Regions from separate parts of the Acinetobacter calcoaceticus genome, predicted to be linked through region 4. Evidence: predicted binding sites of a transcription regulator. Region 4 holds the regulator's gene; each other region holds the start of a gene.
The links. The regulator PhoB, encoded in region 4, activates phosphate uptake and scavenging genes when phosphate is short. The targets are predictions, from matches to a motif close to TGTCATNAANCTGTCATAA.
Positions count from the first base shown of each region.

Region 1: the regulator PhoB is predicted to act here: its motif matches at 3,021-3,039, upstream of AC2117_RS05740 (NAD(+) kinase).
Region 2: the regulator PhoB is predicted to act here: its motif matches at 2,934-2,952, upstream of AC2117_RS09865 (porin).
Region 3: the regulator PhoB is predicted to act here: its motif matches at 2,952-2,970, upstream of AC2117_RS13820 (inorganic phosphate transporter).

Region 1 covers NZ_LS999521.1:1,214,917-1,219,672, forward strand. Annotated here, with positions in the region: gene AC2117_RS05730 (tetratricopeptide repeat protein) at 4-555, opposite strand; gene mrcB (penicillin-binding protein 1B) at 577-2,973, opposite strand; gene AC2117_RS05740 (NAD(+) kinase) at 3,160-4,068, shown strand; gene AC2117_RS05745 (YeaC family protein) at 4,065-4,337, shown strand; gene AC2117_RS05750 (hypothetical protein) at 4,400-4,756, shown strand, end outside.
Region 2 covers NZ_LS999521.1:2,059,814-2,064,569, forward strand. Annotated here, with positions in the region: gene AC2117_RS09845 (O-succinylhomoserine sulfhydrylase) at 1-128, opposite strand, end outside; gene AC2117_RS09850 (alpha/beta fold hydrolase) at 264-1,349, shown strand; gene AC2117_RS09855 (YARHG domain-containing protein) at 2,140-2,409, shown strand; gene AC2117_RS09860 (HIT family protein) at 2,428-2,841, shown strand; gene AC2117_RS09865 (porin) at 3,095-4,201, shown strand; gene AC2117_RS09870 (YidB family protein) at 4,312-4,756, opposite strand, start outside.
Region 3 covers NZ_LS999521.1:2,876,117-2,880,872, forward strand. Annotated here, with positions in the region: gene AC2117_RS13815 (D-serine ammonia-lyase) at 1-1,110, opposite strand, end outside; gene AC2117_RS13820 (inorganic phosphate transporter) at 1,274-2,905, opposite strand; gene metH (methionine synthase) at 3,373-4,756, shown strand, end outside.
Region 4 covers NZ_LS999521.1:112,715-117,470, reverse strand. Annotated here, with positions in the region: gene AC2117_RS00545 (SDR family NAD(P)-dependent oxidoreductase) at 1-365, opposite strand, end outside; gene AC2117_RS00540 (TetR/AcrR family transcriptional regulator) at 578-1,249, shown strand; gene phoB (phosphate regulon transcriptional regulator PhoB) at 1,504-2,214, shown strand; gene phoR (phosphate regulon sensor histidine kinase PhoR) at 2,224-3,582, shown strand; gene AC2117_RS00525 (alpha/beta fold hydrolase) at 3,649-4,756, opposite strand, start outside.

The sequences.
Region 1 (4,756 bases), 1.1 Mb from region 4:
AAGCTAGAGAGCTTTTAATGCTTTTTGCGCTTCTTGAACAGTTTTTTGATTATTACGTTGTTGCCCAGCTTTTAAAATGGTCAACCAAAGCTGCTTTTTCATGGCCTGACTTTGGGCAAAACTTAAACCACGTCGTGCTAAAGACTCAGCATTAGAATATTGCTGTTTATGATTTGCTGTAAGGGCAAGAAATAAATAAGTCTCAGCTGCTTGTGGTGCTAAACGCTGTGCTTGAAGTGCATAGCTTTCAGCTTCTGACCATTGCTGATTTTTGTAAGCTTGTTGTGTCTTTTGCATTAACACTTTAAATGCAGGTAACTGACTTCCATCATCATTAAAGCGTTGAAGCTTCTTTTGCTGCGGAACAATAACCTGCAAGTTCTTGCGGTGAATTTCTGGATGCTCATAAGGTGTAATTTTTACACCCGATGGAGTTTCCGTATTTTTCTTCACTGGCGGGGTTGGTGTTTTCTCTTTGGAGTCAGAATGATCAGGCAAAGTTGTACAGCCAACCATAAGAACAGCACCAATATAAAAAACACCTTTCTTCAACATATCCTACTTTCCTGTTAACGCTTAGTTGTTATAACTACCACTTGAAATGACTCGTGAGTTGTTTGACAGATCTTGTTCCATCTGGCTTTCACTTTCACGAATATAACTGTCGGTATTATCATCCTGAGAGTCAAGCGTTGTGTTATCACTTTGTGGCGTATATGTTGGATCAACTTGATAATACGGCGCTCCACATGGCGTAGCACGATGTGGAACCGTGTGCGTTAGCATCGGAATATACATAGCACCATCACAAGCCTGCGCAGATAAATCACCTGATGCACGATCAATCCACTGCCACTGTACAGTGTCTGGCTGACGTATATTTACAGGAGTCTGACGTAATTGCTTCATCACATTAATCCATACGGGCAATGCACCAGATGAGCCCGTTAGGCCAGTAACTTTGTTGTCATCTAAACCTAACCACACGACAGCCACATGATTACCTGAGTAACCTGCAAACCATGAATCACGTGTGTCGTTAGTCGTACCTGATTTACCTGCCAATTTTAACGCTGGAGATAAGCTGCTATAAGCTGCACGACCAGTACCCGAAGACATCACCTGTTGTAGGCCATAATTCATAATATAGCCGACAGAAGGATCAATCGTTTGTTGAACATTAAGGCCATAACGGTCAAGCAAACGACCATTCGCGTCTACGACAGATCGAATTGCACGAGTTGGATATTTAAAACCACCTGTAGCGAAGTTCTCATAGATTCCGAGCACTTCCATTGGTGACATATTGACTGCCCCAAGGAAAATTGAAGGGTAGGCAGGAATTGTTGATTCAACACCAAACTTTCTTAAATTATTGCTAAATGTAGATAGACCAAATTCTTGACCCATGCGTACAGCAGATAGGTTATATGAATTTGCTAATGCTTCACTCAGGCTGACTACACCATGTCCACCACCACTGTAGTTTTTAGGAGTCCAGCTTTTTCCTCCATCTACAGGAACACTAATCGGCGCATCTTCAATTTGGCTTGCCCAGTTATAGCGTCCAGATTCAATAGCACTTAAATAAATCACAGGTTTCAATAAAGAACCGACTTGACGTTTCGCATCTAAAGCACGGTTAAAACCAGTGAAGTCTTGTGTAGAACCAACCGCTGCAACTAACTCGCCATTTTCAGGATGCGCAATCAGTACCGCGCCTTGTAAGTTTTTCAAACGCGCTGGATTACTGTTAGCCAAACGATCTACTGAAGCTTTAAATGCGTTTTGAACTTGAGTTTGAGTAATTGGATCTAAGGTCGTAAAAATACGTAATCCCTGATTGGTTAAATCACTTTCTTGATACTCTGTACGTAATTGACGACGGACAATATCTAAAAAGTCTGGGAATTTTGCAGGGCCTAAACTTGGTTTACTTAACACATTTAAAGGACGTGCAATTTCATCTTCATATTCGGCTTGAGTTAAATAACCCATCACACGCATATTATTTAACACGGTATCGCGGCGTTTTTTTGCACCTTCAGGGTTTTTCCAAGGGTTATATAAAGAAGGACCTTGAACCAAACCTACTAAATAAGCTTGTTGTGCAACACTAAGTTCACGTAGCGGTAAACCGAAATAAAATTGTGAAGCCAAACCATAGCCATTAATTGAATAGCTACCATTTTGACCAAGGTTTACTTCATTTAAATAGGCTTCTAAAATTTCATCTTTGCTGTAATGCAGTTCGATGAGTAAAGCCATTAACGCCTCATTAACTTTACGTTTTAATGTGCGTTCTGGAGTGAGATAGAAATTTTTAACTAATTGCTGAGTCAGGGTTGATCCACCTTGACGTTTTCCACCTGTGACATTACTGACCAATGCACGAGCCGTACCGCGAATTGAAATACCATGATGATGATAAAAATTACGGTCTTCTGTAGAAATTAAAGCTTCAATGAGTGGTTTAGGGACATTATTCAGTTTAATGAGTACACGATCTTCATTGTGTTGAGGATAAATTCCTCCAATGAGTAGCGGTTCTAAGCGCGCAACGCCTGTTGAAGAAGGTTTGGTACTTCGAACTTCAACAACTTGATCATTGGCAAAACTTAACTCTAGTACTTGCTCTGGTTCAACACTATCACCGTAGTCAAAACCACGTGTGTGGATATACATATTGCTGCCTTGAGCAACATAACTTCCAGACTTGTCATAATTACTTGAAGTTTTGTAACCCAATAGCTTTAATTCTTGAGTGAAATTTGCTTGAGAAATAGGCGCGTTGTTATAAATTTCCAAAGGTCGTGCAAACACTTTGGCAGGAATATCCCAACGCTGTCCTTCAAATTTTTCACGGATAATATTATCTAAACGAATCAGATAGATACTAAGAGCAATAAAAGCACCAATGATTAAAATCGAAAAGATTAGTGCAAAGAAACCGATACCACGTTCAAACTTCATAAAAATGAGATAAAAACCCTAACAATGCCTGTAATGATGCGATAGCTTGTCATCAATTTGCAATGATAAAACTGTGAATAATTGGAAAAGTTAGATTGAATTTTACAGCATCTTGTAGTTATGTTTTTTTAAATTAATCGGGTTAATGTTATTATAGGCGAGTATCGCAGCGGAGCTTACTCATTCGTGCAAATTTCACATAAGTCCTTCAGAAACGTCGGGTTAATCGGTCGACCAGATAAATCATCAGTTGTAGAAACACTATGTTTAATTCATGATCATTTGTTGAACTTAGGTTTGAACCCCATTTTTGATCAGGAAACAGCCGAATTAGTGCCTTATGATCATGCACAGATAGTAAGTCGCCATTTATTAGGTGAAGTTGCTGATTTAGTTATTGTGGTTGGAGGCGATGGTTCGCTACTCCATGCGGCGAGAGCGTTGGTCCGTTACAATACGCCTGTAATAGGCATCAACCGTGGACGACTAGGTTTTTTAACTGATATCAAACCTTCAGAAGCGATTTTTAAACTTGATCAAGTCCTTCAAGGGCATTTTCAACTTGATCGCCGTTTCTTACTTGAAATGGAAGTACGAACAAATGGCGAAGTTATTTATGATGCAATCGCTTTAAATGATGTTGTTTTGCATTCGGGTAAGTCCGTCCATATGATTGACTTTGAACTCAACATTGATGGTCAATATGTTTATCGTCAGCATAGTGATGGTTTAATTGTTTCTACTCCAACAGGATCAACTGCCTATGCTTTATCAGGTGGTGGACCAATTTTACATCCAAGTATGGATGCGATTGCATTAGTTCCAATGCATCCCCATACATTGTCATCACGTCCCATCGTAGTCGGCGGGCAAAGCGAAATTAAAATTGTTATTCGCGAAAATCGAGTTTTGCCGATGGTGAGTGCTGATGGACAACATAGTATATCGCTGAATGTCGGAGATAGTTTACACATCCGTAAACATCCATTTAAACTAAGTTTATTGCATCCACCAGGTTATGATTTCTATATGGCCTGCCGTACCAAACTTGGTTGGAACCAAGATTTTGAATCTTTTCAAAGAGATGAATCATGAATATTGAACAAATGCTATCTGTTTTAAACCCTGAAATTGTAGAGCGTTTAAAAACAGCAGTAGAAATTGGTAAATGGCCAAATGGCGTTGTTTTAACAAAAGAGCAGCGTGAAACTTGTATGCAAGCTGTCATCGCTTGGGAATTAAAGAACTTACCGGAAGAAGAACGTACTGGTTATATTGACCGCGGTAAGAAAGAAGAAGGTGAAGTTTGTGAAGATGATCATCACAAGCATGAGCCAGAATTTAAGCCAATTCGTTTTGTTTAATTTAAGAAGCTCAGTGATTACTGGGCTTTTTTTATGTTTATCAAAATATAATAAAGAATCCTATGAAACGTTTAAAACCTATTTACGTACTATTATTTCTAATATTGTTTAGTGGTGCTGCATTAGCCAAACAGCCAATTGAATGTTTACTCAACGTGAAGGTTGTTGCGAGTCGGAAATACACTCCACCTCAAGCTAAATATACAAGTATAAAGAACGACGGTTATCCCATGTTATTGATTGGGATTCAGGTGCTGGAGTCGCAAACAATACGAAGCTCCCAAAAGATCAAAGCGCATCATTTATATTGTAAGACACTTATTGGTCAACAACGAGATGCTTATCTTTCGGGTTCCTACGATTCTAATAAGATTACAATCAAAATAGGTGATCACTTGAAACTAAGAAATATTCATTCT
Region 2 (4,756 bases), 1.9 Mb from region 4:
GCATTTTCATATACAAATGATGAAGTCAAAAAAATCGGTTCGCCATGTTCACCTTCAAAACTACGAGTATGTCCGGTACGAATGGCTAAGGTATCAAGTTGGTATTCTAAATCATCAGACTGGTTCATTAAATGTTCGCCTTTACTGGTCATGTACTAAAAACTATCATCATTTTGAGTGTCTAAGGTATTTAAGGTCAAGGTAAACCTTAAAATTATCGCTTAGACTTTATTCAATCTTTAGTAAATAGTTGGTAAAGCAAGATGAAACGCTTAAAGTCCCTTGTCTCTGAACAAAGTCAAATGAAGCATCTTTCTGCCCGACTATTTCACCCAAAAACATTGGTTCTATCACAAAGCACTCCCTATGAAGTCATTGGCGAGTTCAATCAAACCCGTATTCGCTATTACGCAGCAACACAGAAAAGATTTAAAGAGCCTTTAGTATTTGTGGCCCCACTCGCCATTAATATGGCGATATATGATTTATATCCTTACCGTTCTTTAATTAAATATTTCCAAAATGCTGGTTTCGATGTCTATTTGGTCGATTGGGGCCGTTTAAAATTTAAAGATAGACATCTTAATTTTTTATCTTTTATTGAAGATTTTATTCCTAAAGCTATAGAGCTCATCCGAACACACTCAAAAAGTGAGCAAATCTCACTCCATGGATGGAGTATGGCTGGCATATTTGTGACTTTATATACTGCTCTTAACCAACCTAATTACATTAAAAACCTGATTGTTCTTGGTAGTCCAATAGATAGTTATGCATCTGGCCATATTGGAAAGCTCTACCAGACCATGAATCACTTTATTGGTCGCAATAAAAAAATTCAGGACCGTATTTATTCTGGATTGCCAAAACGCCTTATTCATAGTCCCGGAATTTTAAATTCATTAGGCTTCAAAATTCTTGATCCTAAAGGTTGGTTTGATGGTCATATGCAATTGCTAAAAAATCTTGGTGACCTACAATTTGTACAAGAGCATGCAACCTTAAGTAATTTTTTAAATAACATGATTGATTACCCTGGAGGGATTAATCAGGACATGTTATTTAATGTCTGGCTACAAAATCCGTTAAAACAAGGCGTTATTCAGTTAAAAGATAAGAAAATCGAATTAAAAAATATAGATTGCTCTCTCTTAGTTGGTGCGGGTCGTAGTGATCAGTTGGTAACTGCTGAAGCTGCTTCTCCATTAAGTCAATTGACAAGCAGTCAAGATGTCACGTTTACTCTCATCCCGGGCGGTCATTTAGGCCTAATGTCGAGTCAGGCAAGTGCTCTGGAGTTCTGGCCAAAACTGGCAAAATGGCTGACCGAACGTTCAACACAAATTTAAGGATAAGGTCATAAGTCAATCTGCTGCATGTATTAGTTTGGGTCCTAACTATTGAAAATTTATAAGGCATTGCTAGATGCAAGTAAATTAGACTAAAAAAGCAACCGCTCCCATAAACAAAAAGCCTTATAGAACCCTTCACATAAATTAAATATAAAAAAAGCCCATTTCAATTTTAGAAATGGGCTACAAAAACTATCAAACGCAGCAATTAAGGACAATATAATAGAAGCTAAAACATGTAAAATCAATACATCTTTCAGTTGAATTGTAATCTAAGATTAATTTGAGCTTATTTATATTTTAGATATCAAAAGAAAAAGCCCATTTTCGTCTAAATTAAAATGGGCCCAGTGAATTCCACTTAATCCTAAAATACAAAATGTGATAATTATCACGCTTTGTATTTTTATAATGTCATTGATATATTTCTTTTTCATTGACCTCATTTCCAACTTAAGCCGTCTATTTAGCAAATAAAAAAGCTATAAAATCTTATTTTTCCCTATAATTTTTTATATGTTCTCCCCCGAATTAGGAGCATATTTTTCTATCACCAATAAGAGTTAGAATGAATTAAATGAAAATCAAATTCTGGAAATATATATAAAATTTAGCTTAAGTTTATGTTTTTATTTGATTTTTATAAATTATTGATATCTAAAGTTTTTATTTATTTTGTAAACAATTTATCAACCAAAATGACACTTGAGTAATTAATAGTCATTGAAATATTGGTAATAAACCTTATATTGAGTACAGGTTCATACCTTTAATTGAGGAAACGCTCATGAATAAATTTATGGTTGCAGTCTTTACTGGCATGGTGAGCATTGCTGGTTTAAACGTTCAAGCTGCAACGCCTGAGCAAGAATGTCAGAAATTGCAAGACGATTATAATTTGATTTATGCATCAAAAGGCTTTTGTTTTAAAGATCCTGATGCTAAAGAAAAATATGGTAATGAAAACTGTCATACGACAAAACCAAAGTTTTCTGACAAAGAGCAACAACGTCTTGATGCGATTAAAGAGCGTCAGAAAGAATTGAAATGTAAATAATTTTTAAAGGAATAATACATGGCATACGATGATCAAAATATCTTCGCAAAAATTTTACGCAATGAACTTCCAGCGATAAAAATCTATGAAGATGATCAAGTTCTAGCTTTTATGGATATTATGCCTCAAGCCGATGGTCATACATTAGTTATTCCAAAAACACCTGCTGTAACGCTGCTTGATTTACCCCCAGAAGCAGCCGCTTATACCATACAAATTGTTCAGAAAATTGCGAAAGCAATGGAAAAAGCCCTCAATTTAGAAGGTATTGTCTTAATGCAACTTTCTGGAGCAGCGGCAGGCCAAACTGTTCCGCATGTTCATTTTCACCTTATTCCTACAAATGTGCATCAACTTGGACGCCATGCTGTAGAGTTAGGTGACCAAGAAAAAATCAAAGGATTAGCTGAGAAAATTAAAGCAGCTCTTTGATTTTTAATTCATTAAAGCGGAGTTTTGACTCCGCTTTTTTTCGTCTAAAAATTATAAAAATTAAAATAATTAATATATTTCTAAATTTTAACCGTCATAAAACTGTCATTTATTTTTCACGCCCCTGTCACAAAGTTTGCCGATACTGCTTAGCAAGTTGGTGAGCTTTTGTAACTTTTTGTACATAAGTCAACTACAAAATAAATAGTTAACTAGGCATACGCCATTTTTAAATACTTTTGGAGAAATCTCAATGAAGAAATTGCTACTCGCTGCCGCAGTTGCAACTTTGAGCATAAACGCGGTGCAAGCAGCGCCAACTTTGTATGGCAAACTGAATGTTTCTATTAACCAAGTTGACAATAAAAATTTCGATGGAAAAAGTGACGTTACCGAAATTAACTCAAATTCTTCTCGCATTGGGGTAAAAGGCGAAGAGAAATTAACTGACAAGCTATCTGCTGTTTATTTAGCCGAATGGGCAATTTCTACTGATGGCTCAGGTTCTGATACTGATCTTAGCGCTCGTAACCGTTTTATCGGTTTAAAAACTGAAGGCGTTGGTACATTAAAAGCAGGTAAGTATGACTCTTACTTCAAGACAGCTGCTGGTGGTAACCAAGACATCTTTAATGATGACACTCGTTTAGATATTACCAACATCATGTACGGCGAAAACCGTTTAGACAACGTGATTGGTTTTGAGTTAGACCCTAAATTGCTAGCTGGTTTAACATTCAATATTATGGCTCAAACTGGCGAAAGCACTTCTGACAGTAAAGATGGTGAAACTGGTAAAGATAGCAAAAATGATAGCTTTGACTCAGTATCAACTTCTCTTGGTTATGAAAACAAAGACCTTGGCTTAGCAGTGGCTGCTGCTGGTGACTTCGGTATAAAAGGTAAATATGCTGCTTACGGTCTGAAAGATGTTTATACAGATGCTTACCGTGTAACAGGCTCTTATGACATCGCAAAATCTGGTTTTGTAGTAGGTGCGTTATGGCAACATGCTGAACCTACTGATGACTTGACTGCATATGGTCAAACATATAAATCAGATGGCGCAATCGATAAAGCTGGTAAAGCTTATCGCGGCTTAGAAGAAGAAGCTTATGCGGTAACTGCTGCTTATAAAATTCCTAATACTAAGCTTAAAGTGAAAGCAGAATACGCTTCTGCTGAAACACAAGTAAGTGGTCAAGCAGATCGTAAAATTGACTTGTACGGCTTAGGTCTTGATTATCAAATCAACAAACAAGCTCGCTTCTACGGTATTGTTGCTCAGCAAAAACGCGACTGGATTAAAGAAGACGACAAGCAAACTGTTGTAGGTACTGGTATCGAATATAACTTCTAATCAGTTATCTTTGATTCATATCTAAAATAAAAGGGCTAAAGCCCTTTTATTTTATTGTGCAGATTAAAAAAGCCGATATAAAAATTATCGGCTTTTTTTAAATTTGTCACTTACTTTAAGAAACCACTTACGAGATTCATGACATTTTGAATATCTTGGTTTGCTTCTTGATGATCAGTACTGTCACCCTGAGGCGTTAATGAGTCAATGACTTGAGGTAAGACTGAAGCAATTGCACCGTAAACTTCTTCTTTCGGTGCTTGTGCTTGCTGAGCAACTTGTTCAATATCAGAAGCATTAAATAAGCTTTGTAATTGTTGAGTAGGAACGGCACTATTCGCTTGATTTGGATCGACCCAGCTTTGAACCTGATTACCCAGACCTGCTCCTTTTAACTTTTCTAAAGCAGCTTGTAAGCCGCCTTGTTGTTGAACCCAGCCTAAAATTAAAGGCACAACCGCAATCAATAAACTTTGTACACCACCGCCTGCTTGAGGCGCATTATTATTATTTCCAGTCACTTGACCTAATACAGAACCTAATACTCCACCAAGG
Region 3 (4,756 bases), 1.2 Mb from region 4:
CTCATATAAACGTTCATCATCAATGGTGTAGTAGCCATCAATTAACTGCTGCATAGCACGTCCCACAAAACCTGAAGCACGGCCTACTGCGAGCCCATCTGCGGCAGTTACGTTATCGAGTCCAATGTCATTCACTGAAATCTGATCATGCAAACCTGTATGGACACCCAGTAACATACATGGCGAATGGGTGGGTTCTGCAAAAATGCAGTGAACATGCTCACCAAAAGCAAGTTTCAACCCAAAACTGACACCTCCAGGGCCACCACCAACGCCACATGGCAAATAAACAAATAATGGGTGTTCAGCATCGACTTTAATTTGTTTTTGCTCAAATTGCTGTTTTAAACGTATTCCTGCAACTGCATAACCTAAAAATAATGTTTTTGAGTTTTCATCATCAATAAAAAAGCAGTGCGGATCTTGCTCTGCTGCTTTTCTTCCCTCTTCAACAGCGACTCCATAGTCACTAGCATATTCCACAACATTAACGCCCAGTGAACGTAGTTTATCTTTCTTCCACTGCCTCGCATCGGCAGACATATGAACAGTTACTCTAAAGCCCAGTTTGGCACTCATGATACCAATCGAAAGCCCTAAATTTCCTGTAGAACCTACCGCAACTTGGTACTTAGAGAAAAACGTTCGAAATGAGTCTTGATCTAACTTACTATAATCGTCTTCCAACTTGAGAAGTCCCGCCTCAATTGCCAACTTTTCCGCATGAGCCAAGACTTCATAAATACCACCACGTGCTTTGATTGAACCAGAAATAGGTAAATGGCTATCTTTTTTCAGCCAGAATGTTCCACTCAACTGCACTTGTTTTGTTGAAGATAGTGCTTGCTGCATATGGGCAATTTCAACTATTTCTGATTCAATTTTTCCATGTTGTGCTTGAGTTTCAGGAAACACCTTTGCTAAGTACGGTGCAAAGCGCTCTAATCTGGCTTCTGCTTCACTTACGTCCTCTGCTGTGAGCCCAACTTTTTCTAAAGCTTCTTTTAAAGGATAGCAATGTGGTATAAACCAAAATATCTCTTGATAATTCTGCAATTTTTCAATAAGTGGGAATTGTTGTTTTAGCTGATCTATTTGAATCGCATCCATAATCTATCCTGATATCAAAGTTTTAAGCCTAGCCTCTAAAGCTGCTTGAGACTTTATAACGTCTCGTTAATTTATAGTTGAATGTACATGAAAATAGACTGAACATTAAAAAGAAACAAATAAAAAAGCCACTGTGAACAGTGGCTTTAATTTTTAAAGACGTTTATACAAACTGTAAGAATAACCAGTACAAACCGCCTGACAAACAGATTGTTGCAGGGAGTGTAAATACCCATGCAGATAAAATCGTTTTAACTGTATTAAAGTTTAAACCAGATCTATTCGCTACCATGGTACCTGCAACAGCACTGTTTAAAACGTGTGTTGTTGAAACAGGCATACCTAAACCGTCAGCAGCTGCAATTGTACTCATTGCCACAAGCTCAGCAGACATCCCCTGACCATAAGTCATATGATGCTTACCAATACGCTCACCTACAGTCACAACAATACGTTTCCAGCCAACCATGGTGCCTAAGCCAAGTGCCAAAGCAACTGCTACTTTTACCCAAGTTGGGATGTATTGTAAGAATGAATCTAAGCTACTACGGTATGCTTTCACGAGTTTTTCTTGTGACTGATCCATTTTCGGTAATGCATTCGCTTTATCCAAACGTTTAAACGATGTGGTGCTTAAATACATGTCATTACGAATTTCGCTAATTGCAGCTTCTGGAATATCTTTTAAGTTGTTATAGCTAGAAACACGCTCACCCAAATGATCCGTCATGCTTGCCAATGCAGGCATTACTTCCGGAGTTTGCTGTTTAGTTTGAATATATTTAGTCAAAATAACACGTGCTTTTTCATCGGTTAATTCTGGCTGATTTTGATTCAAAAATACGGCAGTTTGAGAAGAAAGCTGATGGAATGATTGAACTTGTTGTGTATCAAGGTTTTTATTTAATGAATAAGCCAAAGGCACCAGACCAACCAAAATCAGCATGATGAGACCCATACCTTTTTGACCGTCATTAGAACCATGTGCAAAACTTACACCTGTACAGGTAAAAATCAAGATTGCACGAATGATTGCTGGTGGTGGTTTATTCCCTTCAGGTGGCTGGAATAATTCCAATTGGCGTTTAAAAATAGTTTTAACCAACAAGAATACAATCGCTGCAAAAGCAAAACCAATTAAAGGTGAAAGCAATAATGCTTTACCAACTTTAATCACCTGATCCATATCAACACCACTGGTTGTTACGCCAGTCGATGCACTCAATAGATGGTTCATAATGCCCACACCCAAGATTGAACCAATCAAGGTATGAGAACTAGAAGCAGGAATACCCAAGAACCAAGTACCAAGGTTCCAAAGAATTGCAGCAATGAGAAGCGCAAAAACCATTGCGAAACCTGCACCGCTACCCATGTTCATAATCAATTCAACAGGCAACAATGCAATAATGCCGTAAGCGACTGCGCCGCTTGCAACCATTACCCCAAGAAAATTACAAAAACCTGCCCACATGACTGCAACTGGTGCAGGTAAAGCATTGGTGTAAATCACTGTTGCTACTGCATTTGCAGTATCGTGGAAGCCATTTACAAACTCAAAGCCTAATGCAATCAAGAGTGCTGTAGATAAAAGAATAACCGAATAAAGACTCAAAGGCGGTACGTGTGCTAAATCAGCACTCACCTGAAATCCAATATAAATAAGCGTTGCAACAATAATCGTCAGAAACACCGGCATAAAAAACTTAGGTGTCGGGACATGTACATTCGTCGATTTGACTTGCAGGTTTGCCGCAAGTTTTGAATCCGAAACAGGGGGTAGATTAGAATTCATGCAGACGGTAAGAGGATAGAAAAATCCTCTGTATTCTTAAATTAAATTATGACAATTATATGACAAAGCGGCGCCTGATGAAGTCAATTTTTCATATTTTGACCTCATTTGATGCACCTTTCCTCAATGCAATTTATTTTTTTATTAAAATACAATAATTTAAATCAAGTTATATCTTCCTTATTTATGATTATTTTTAAAGCAAAAATATCTAAAAAATTACCTGTATGATTATTTTTTAAACAGCTTAATTGTCATAAAATGGAATATTGAAGATGAAATATTTCAATATCATGATCATTTTATGAATATTTGATGAAAAAACACCCTATTTTTATCCGGACACACTTTTTTTAACGAGTAATTTACGGTGAATGGTGGGTCGTCATAGATCATCATTTGTGCTGCTATTCTGTTACAATAGCGCCGCATTTTTAAATTCGTATATATAAAGGTCAGGGTTTTCTATGTCTACGCTTGCCACCCTAAAAGCGCTTCTTGCTAAACGTATTTTGATTATTGATGGCGCAATGGGAACGATGATTCAGCGCCATAAATTAGAAGAAGCTGACTATCGTGGTGAGCGTTTTGCCGATTGGGCACATGACTTAAAAGGTAACAATGACCTGCTTGTTTTGACACAACCTCAAATTATTCAAGGCATTCATGAAGCTTACCTTGATGCTGGGGCAGACATTATTGAAACCAACAGCTTTAACGGCACACGTGTTTCTATGTCGGACTACCACATGGAAGATCTGGTTCCCGAAATTAACCGTGAAGCAGCACGTTTAGCAAAAGCAGCTTGTGAAAAATATTCAACGCCAGACAAACCTCGTTTTGTAGCAGGCGTACTTGGTCCCACATCTCGTACCTGTTCAATTTCACCGAATGTAAATGATCCGGCATTTCGTAATATTAGTTTTGATGCGCTAAAAGAAAATTATATTGAAGCGACTCATGCACTGATTGAAGGTGGTGCAGATATTCTTCTGATCGAAACTGTTTTTGATACTTTAAACTGTAAAGCTGCCATATTTGCGGTTAAAGAAGTGTTTAAGCAAATTGGTCGTGAATTACCGCTCATGATTTCAGGGACCATTACCGATGCATCTGGTCGTACCTTAACGGGTCAAACTGCCGAAGCTTTCTGGAACTCTGTACGTCATGGTGACTTACTCTCTATTGGTTTTAACTGCGCCCTTGGTGCAGATGCCATGCGTCCTCACGTAAAAACTATTTCTGATGTAGCAGATACCTTTGTTTCAGCGCATCCAAATGCTGGCTTACCAAATGCGTTTGGTGAATATGACGAGACTCCTGAACAGACAGCTGCCTTCTTAAAAGAGTTTGCAGAAAGTGGTCTCATTAACATTACGGGTGGATGCTGTGGTACGACTCCAGACCATATTCGTGCCATTTATAATGCAGTCAAAGACATTGCACCTCGCCAAATTCCAGAAACTGTGCCTGCTTGTCGTTTAAGTGGTTTAGAACCTTTTAATATTTATGACGACTCACTTTTTGTAAACGTGGGTGAACGTACGAACGTTACAGGTTCAAAAAAATTCTTACGTTTAATTCGCGAAGAAAACTTTGCCGAAGCTTTAGAAGTTGCACAACAACAAGTGGAAGCTGGTGCCCAAATTATTGACATTAACATGGATGAAGGGATGCTCGATTCGCAAAATGCGATGGTGCATTTCTTAAACCTTGTAGCATCTGAACCTGACATTTCACGTGTGCCGATCATGATTGACTCATCGAAATGGGAAATCATTGAAGCAGGTCTAAAATGTGTACAAGGTAAACCCGTTGTTAACTCGATTTCCTTAAAAGAAGGTTATGACG
Region 4 (4,756 bases):
CCGTAAACCACGCCCCAGAAGTTAATTCCAACGATCCACTCTAAATCTTCGTAAGTTGCACCTTCAACAGTTGAGCCTAAAGCCACCCCAGCATTGTTAAAAATCAGGTTAACACAACCATGATCTTGCACAGTTTCTTGAGCCCACTGCTTTACTGATTCACGATCAGAAACATCAAGCTTTTTTATGCTAACGGTAATATCGTTGTACGGCTTTAAAAGCTCGACAGTTTTTTGTAGCCCTTGTTCATTAATATCACTCAACGAAAGATGGCAGCCCTGTTGTGCCAAAAGAATTGCGAGTTGTTGCCCAATGCCAGAACCTGCGCCCGTAATTGCAGCGACTTTGTTTTTAAAATTTTTCATTGTCCATCCTTTGTTTTTCGATATTTGCACAACCGGTTCATTGCATGTGCAATTCAGACATCTTCAATATAATTTTGACAATATCCATTGTCAATATAGTACACTGTAATTTCAGATAGAATGGCACAATTCTGCTGAGAGCTTTATCATAGTGAGCATATTTGGTAAAAACTGATAAATTAGGAAGCCCTTCTTTAGGATACGTTTTATTTATGGCGACAAACGACTCAACCAGTAAAAAGAAAACCAAAAGTGTGAGTAAAGAACGTCAGTTCAAAGGGTTATCTCTTTCAGAACGTAAAGAGGCACGCCGAGAAAAATTGATTGAAGCCGGTATTGCCACCTATGGAACACTTGGTTTTTTTTCAGTTACTGTCAAAGATGTCTGCCAAGAGGCAAAACTGACTGAACGTTATTTTTATGAATCATTTAAAAAAAGTGAGGATTTATTCCAAACGATTTTTTTAAAAATGATTGAAGAATTGCAGCAAAACTTAATGCAAGCCGTAATTAAAGCGACACCAGATCCAGAAAAAATGGTAGATGCTGGTTTACGAGCACTGCTGACTACATTAAAAAATGACCCACGGTTAGCCCGCATTGTCTATGTTGACGCAGTTTTGGTACAAGAATTACATAATCAGGCAACCATTCAAGAAACACTTGCACAGTTTGATCGCATGATTCAGGCTTTTGTCATGCTCACCATGCCACAAATCCAACACAACGAAAATGAGCTCTCTTTAATCGCCACTGGCTTAAATGGATATGTCACTCAAATTGCAATTCGATGGGTCATGGGAGGGTTTGAGCAGTCTCTTGAACAGGTTTTAACCGCATGCCGCATTGTATTCTTATCTTTATTGGCCAAGGTTTCAAAATAATATGAAAGTTTTTTGACACTCTAAAATGTGCAAAACTATTTAAGCTTTTAAGGCATTAACTTATTGAATGTTTTTAATAATATTTAATCTTTCATGTCATCATATGGTCACATCTTTGCCTTACTTTTGTCACAAATTATTGCTAATTTTAATTTTATAGACTTTTCTGCAATGAAATTGTCATAATTAATCTTTGTAATAAGCCTGTCATAACTACAAAACGGTTCACCGTTAAATCTATAGGATATTGCGCTGTGAAAGATGACTATATTTTAATTGTCGATGATGAGCTTCCTATTCGCGAAATGATCCATACATCTTTGGACATGGCAGGCTTTCAGTGTTTACAGGCGGAAGATGCCAAACAAGCTCATCAAATTATCGTCGACCAACGTCCGGCGCTTATCTTGCTCGATTGGATGTTACCTGGAGGCGTAAGTGGTGTCGATTTATGTCGCCGCTTAAAACGAGATGAGAACTTAGCAGAAATTCCAGTAATTATGCTCACCGCTCGCGGAGAAGAAGACCATAAAGTACAAGGTCTTGACGCTGGCGCAGATGATTACATGACGAAGCCTTTCTCAACACGTGAACTGGTTTCACGTATTAAAGCAGTCTTACGTCGTGCAAATGCATTAAGTGGCGAAAAAATGATTGACGCCAATGGTTTAATTCTTGATCCTGTAAGCCAACGCGTAAGCTTCGGCAACAGTATTTTAGAAATGGGTCCAACTGAATATCGCTTACTTGCGTTTTTTATGACCCATCCAGAGCGAGCATATACACGTGCCCAGTTGCTCGATCAGGTATGGGGCGGTAATGTATATATCGAAGATCGAACTATCGATGTGCACATCCGTCGTTTGCGTAAAGTTTTAGAACCTTTTGGTGTTGACCGATTTGTTCAGACAGTGCGCGGAACTGGCTACCGCTTCTCAACACGTGCAGATTTAGCCGCAGGTTAACCAAGATTTATGTATGAACCCTACCCCGTCCCTGAACAGGTACGTGAACAAAAGCTTTCCCGTTACAGTAGTTTATGGACGTTTGCCAAACAAGATTTACGGCTTTTATTATTTTTTCTAATTATTGCCGGTTTAGTCGGTTTAGGCCTTGGGTATTTCTGGAGCTGTATTTTTATCGCTTTTGTGGGTTTTTTTACACTCCAGTTGCGTTCTTTATATCTGGTCAATGACTGGATTGCAAATAAGCCTTATGACGTACCTCCAAATCTTAATGGGATTTGGGGGGCATTATTGTTTAATGTTTACCGTGCTCAGCGTCAGGAACGAATTGTTCAGGCCGAAATGGTCGGTTTAATTGACCGAGCTCAATCCTCGTTAGTTGCACTTGCTGAAGCGGTTGTTCTGATTGATGACCAACATCAAATTGAATGGTGGAACCCTGCTGCTGAACGCTTATTAGGCATTAGTCCTCTTGATCGTGGCCGAAATTTATTAACGATTTTACGCCAGCCTAGTTTTATTGAATATTTTAACAATATTGACCAGGCCCCCGACGGTATCAAACTCCATTCCAACTTTGATGATGACCGATATGTACAGGTTAAGCTCACACGATTTGGTGGAGAAAGTCGTTTACTGGTGGCTTATGACGTTACGCGTATGCACAACCTTGAACAGATGCGTAAAGACTTTGTAGATAATATTTCGCATGAACTTCGTACGCCATTAACCGTACTCAGCGGTTATATCGAGACTTTTACCGATCAGGAAGATATTAGTCCACGCTGGAAACGTGCATTTGACCAGATGCAGTCACAAACCAAGCGCATGAATGCTTTAGTGAATGATTTACTGCTGTTATCGAATTTAGAAAATAATAAGAAAATTGCAAAAAATCAGATTATTGAAATGCCGAGTTTAATGAATCAACTCTTTGATGATGCTCAGGCCTACAATGCCGATTATGGCCATACGCTGAATTTACATATTGATAGCCATTGTGACCTGATTGGTTCTGACATGGAAATCGCCAGTGCGTTTAGTAACTTAATTACTAACGCCATCAAATACACCCCAAAAGGCGGAACCATTACGATTGGCTGGCATGACGACGGTGAACATGCTTACTTTAGTGTACAAGACACAGGCATTGGAATTAATCCAAAACATTTACCACGCCTGACTGAACGCTTCTATCGCGTAGACAGTGACCGTAGTCGCCAAACAGGTGGTACAGGTTTAGGTTTAGCGATTGTAAAACACGTATTGATGCAGCATGGCGCTTATTTAGATGTGCAATCTAAAGAAAATGAAGGTTCCACTTTTACAGCAGTTTTCCCTAAAGAAAGACTCTATAACATGACCTAAAATCCCCCCTTCAAATATAAAAGCCGACTCATGAAAAGTCGGCTTTTTTGTAGCATTTAAAACCATTTACCTAGAAGTCGAGCAATACGAATTACTTTGATTTTTCTCTATTACATTTAAAAAGTTAGTGGCAAAAGTATTACTCTGACGCAATGCATCACGATGATCTCCGCCATCAATCGTTTGATAGATGGCTGGTTTTTTTAATTTACATAACTGCTGGTAATAGGCAGATGTCCCTCTAGGATCAACTAAATGATCTTTAGAACCCTGAACAATCATTAATGGTACGGTAGGCACCATATTTTCAATGGACTGTTGTTTTAGATAAGCCAAGAGAGGTTTTAAATCAGCGTTAGGTCGAAATATGCTAGAAGGAGATTTCTTTAAATCAGATTGAAGTTCAGATAAACAGCGGCTGCGCGCTTGAGTGAGCACCGCGTTCATTTCTGGACTGACTAAATTTTCAGGAACAATACTTGGCTCTGCTGCTTGTGCTCCTAATAGCACAATCGGGAAGAAAGCAGCCACGCTAGGTTCTGGGTTTGGATGACTCTGCACATATTCTGCAATACCTTCATATTGATAGCCACCTGGTGCAAGGGCTATCGCGCCTTTCAAATCGAGTTCGGGCGCATCTTTTTGACCATAGGCAGATACTGCAATTGCCGCAGCCCCGCCTTGACTGTGTCCCATTACTAACCACTGTTTATTAAAACTTTTGGGCTTAAGCAAATGTAATGCACGCACTGCATCAACCATCGTATGCAGTTGGCTCTTTGCATTCATATAGGGATGCGCGCCTAATGTACCTAAACCTTGATAATCAGGTGCAACAACTGCGTAGCCACGTGCAAGCCAACCATCTAAAGCTTTGGAAGCAACTTCTTGATATGAATGAACTGGCCCATCAACATAATCACCAGAAGGCGCGCAGGTATCAGCAACTCCAGTCGTGCCATGTGCCCAAGCAAGTATCGGCCAGCCTTTTTTTGGTGGTGTTCCTTTCGGTAATAAAATAAAAGCCGATGCAACAATAGGTTCGCCCTGAATACCTCGACTACGATAATTTACCAACAAGCGCTGATCTGCATGAGGAAATAAATCCGTCACATCTTGCTGTTCTAGAGACAATATTGAACCCGGTTTTTCGCTCACAATTTGCTTATTCAAA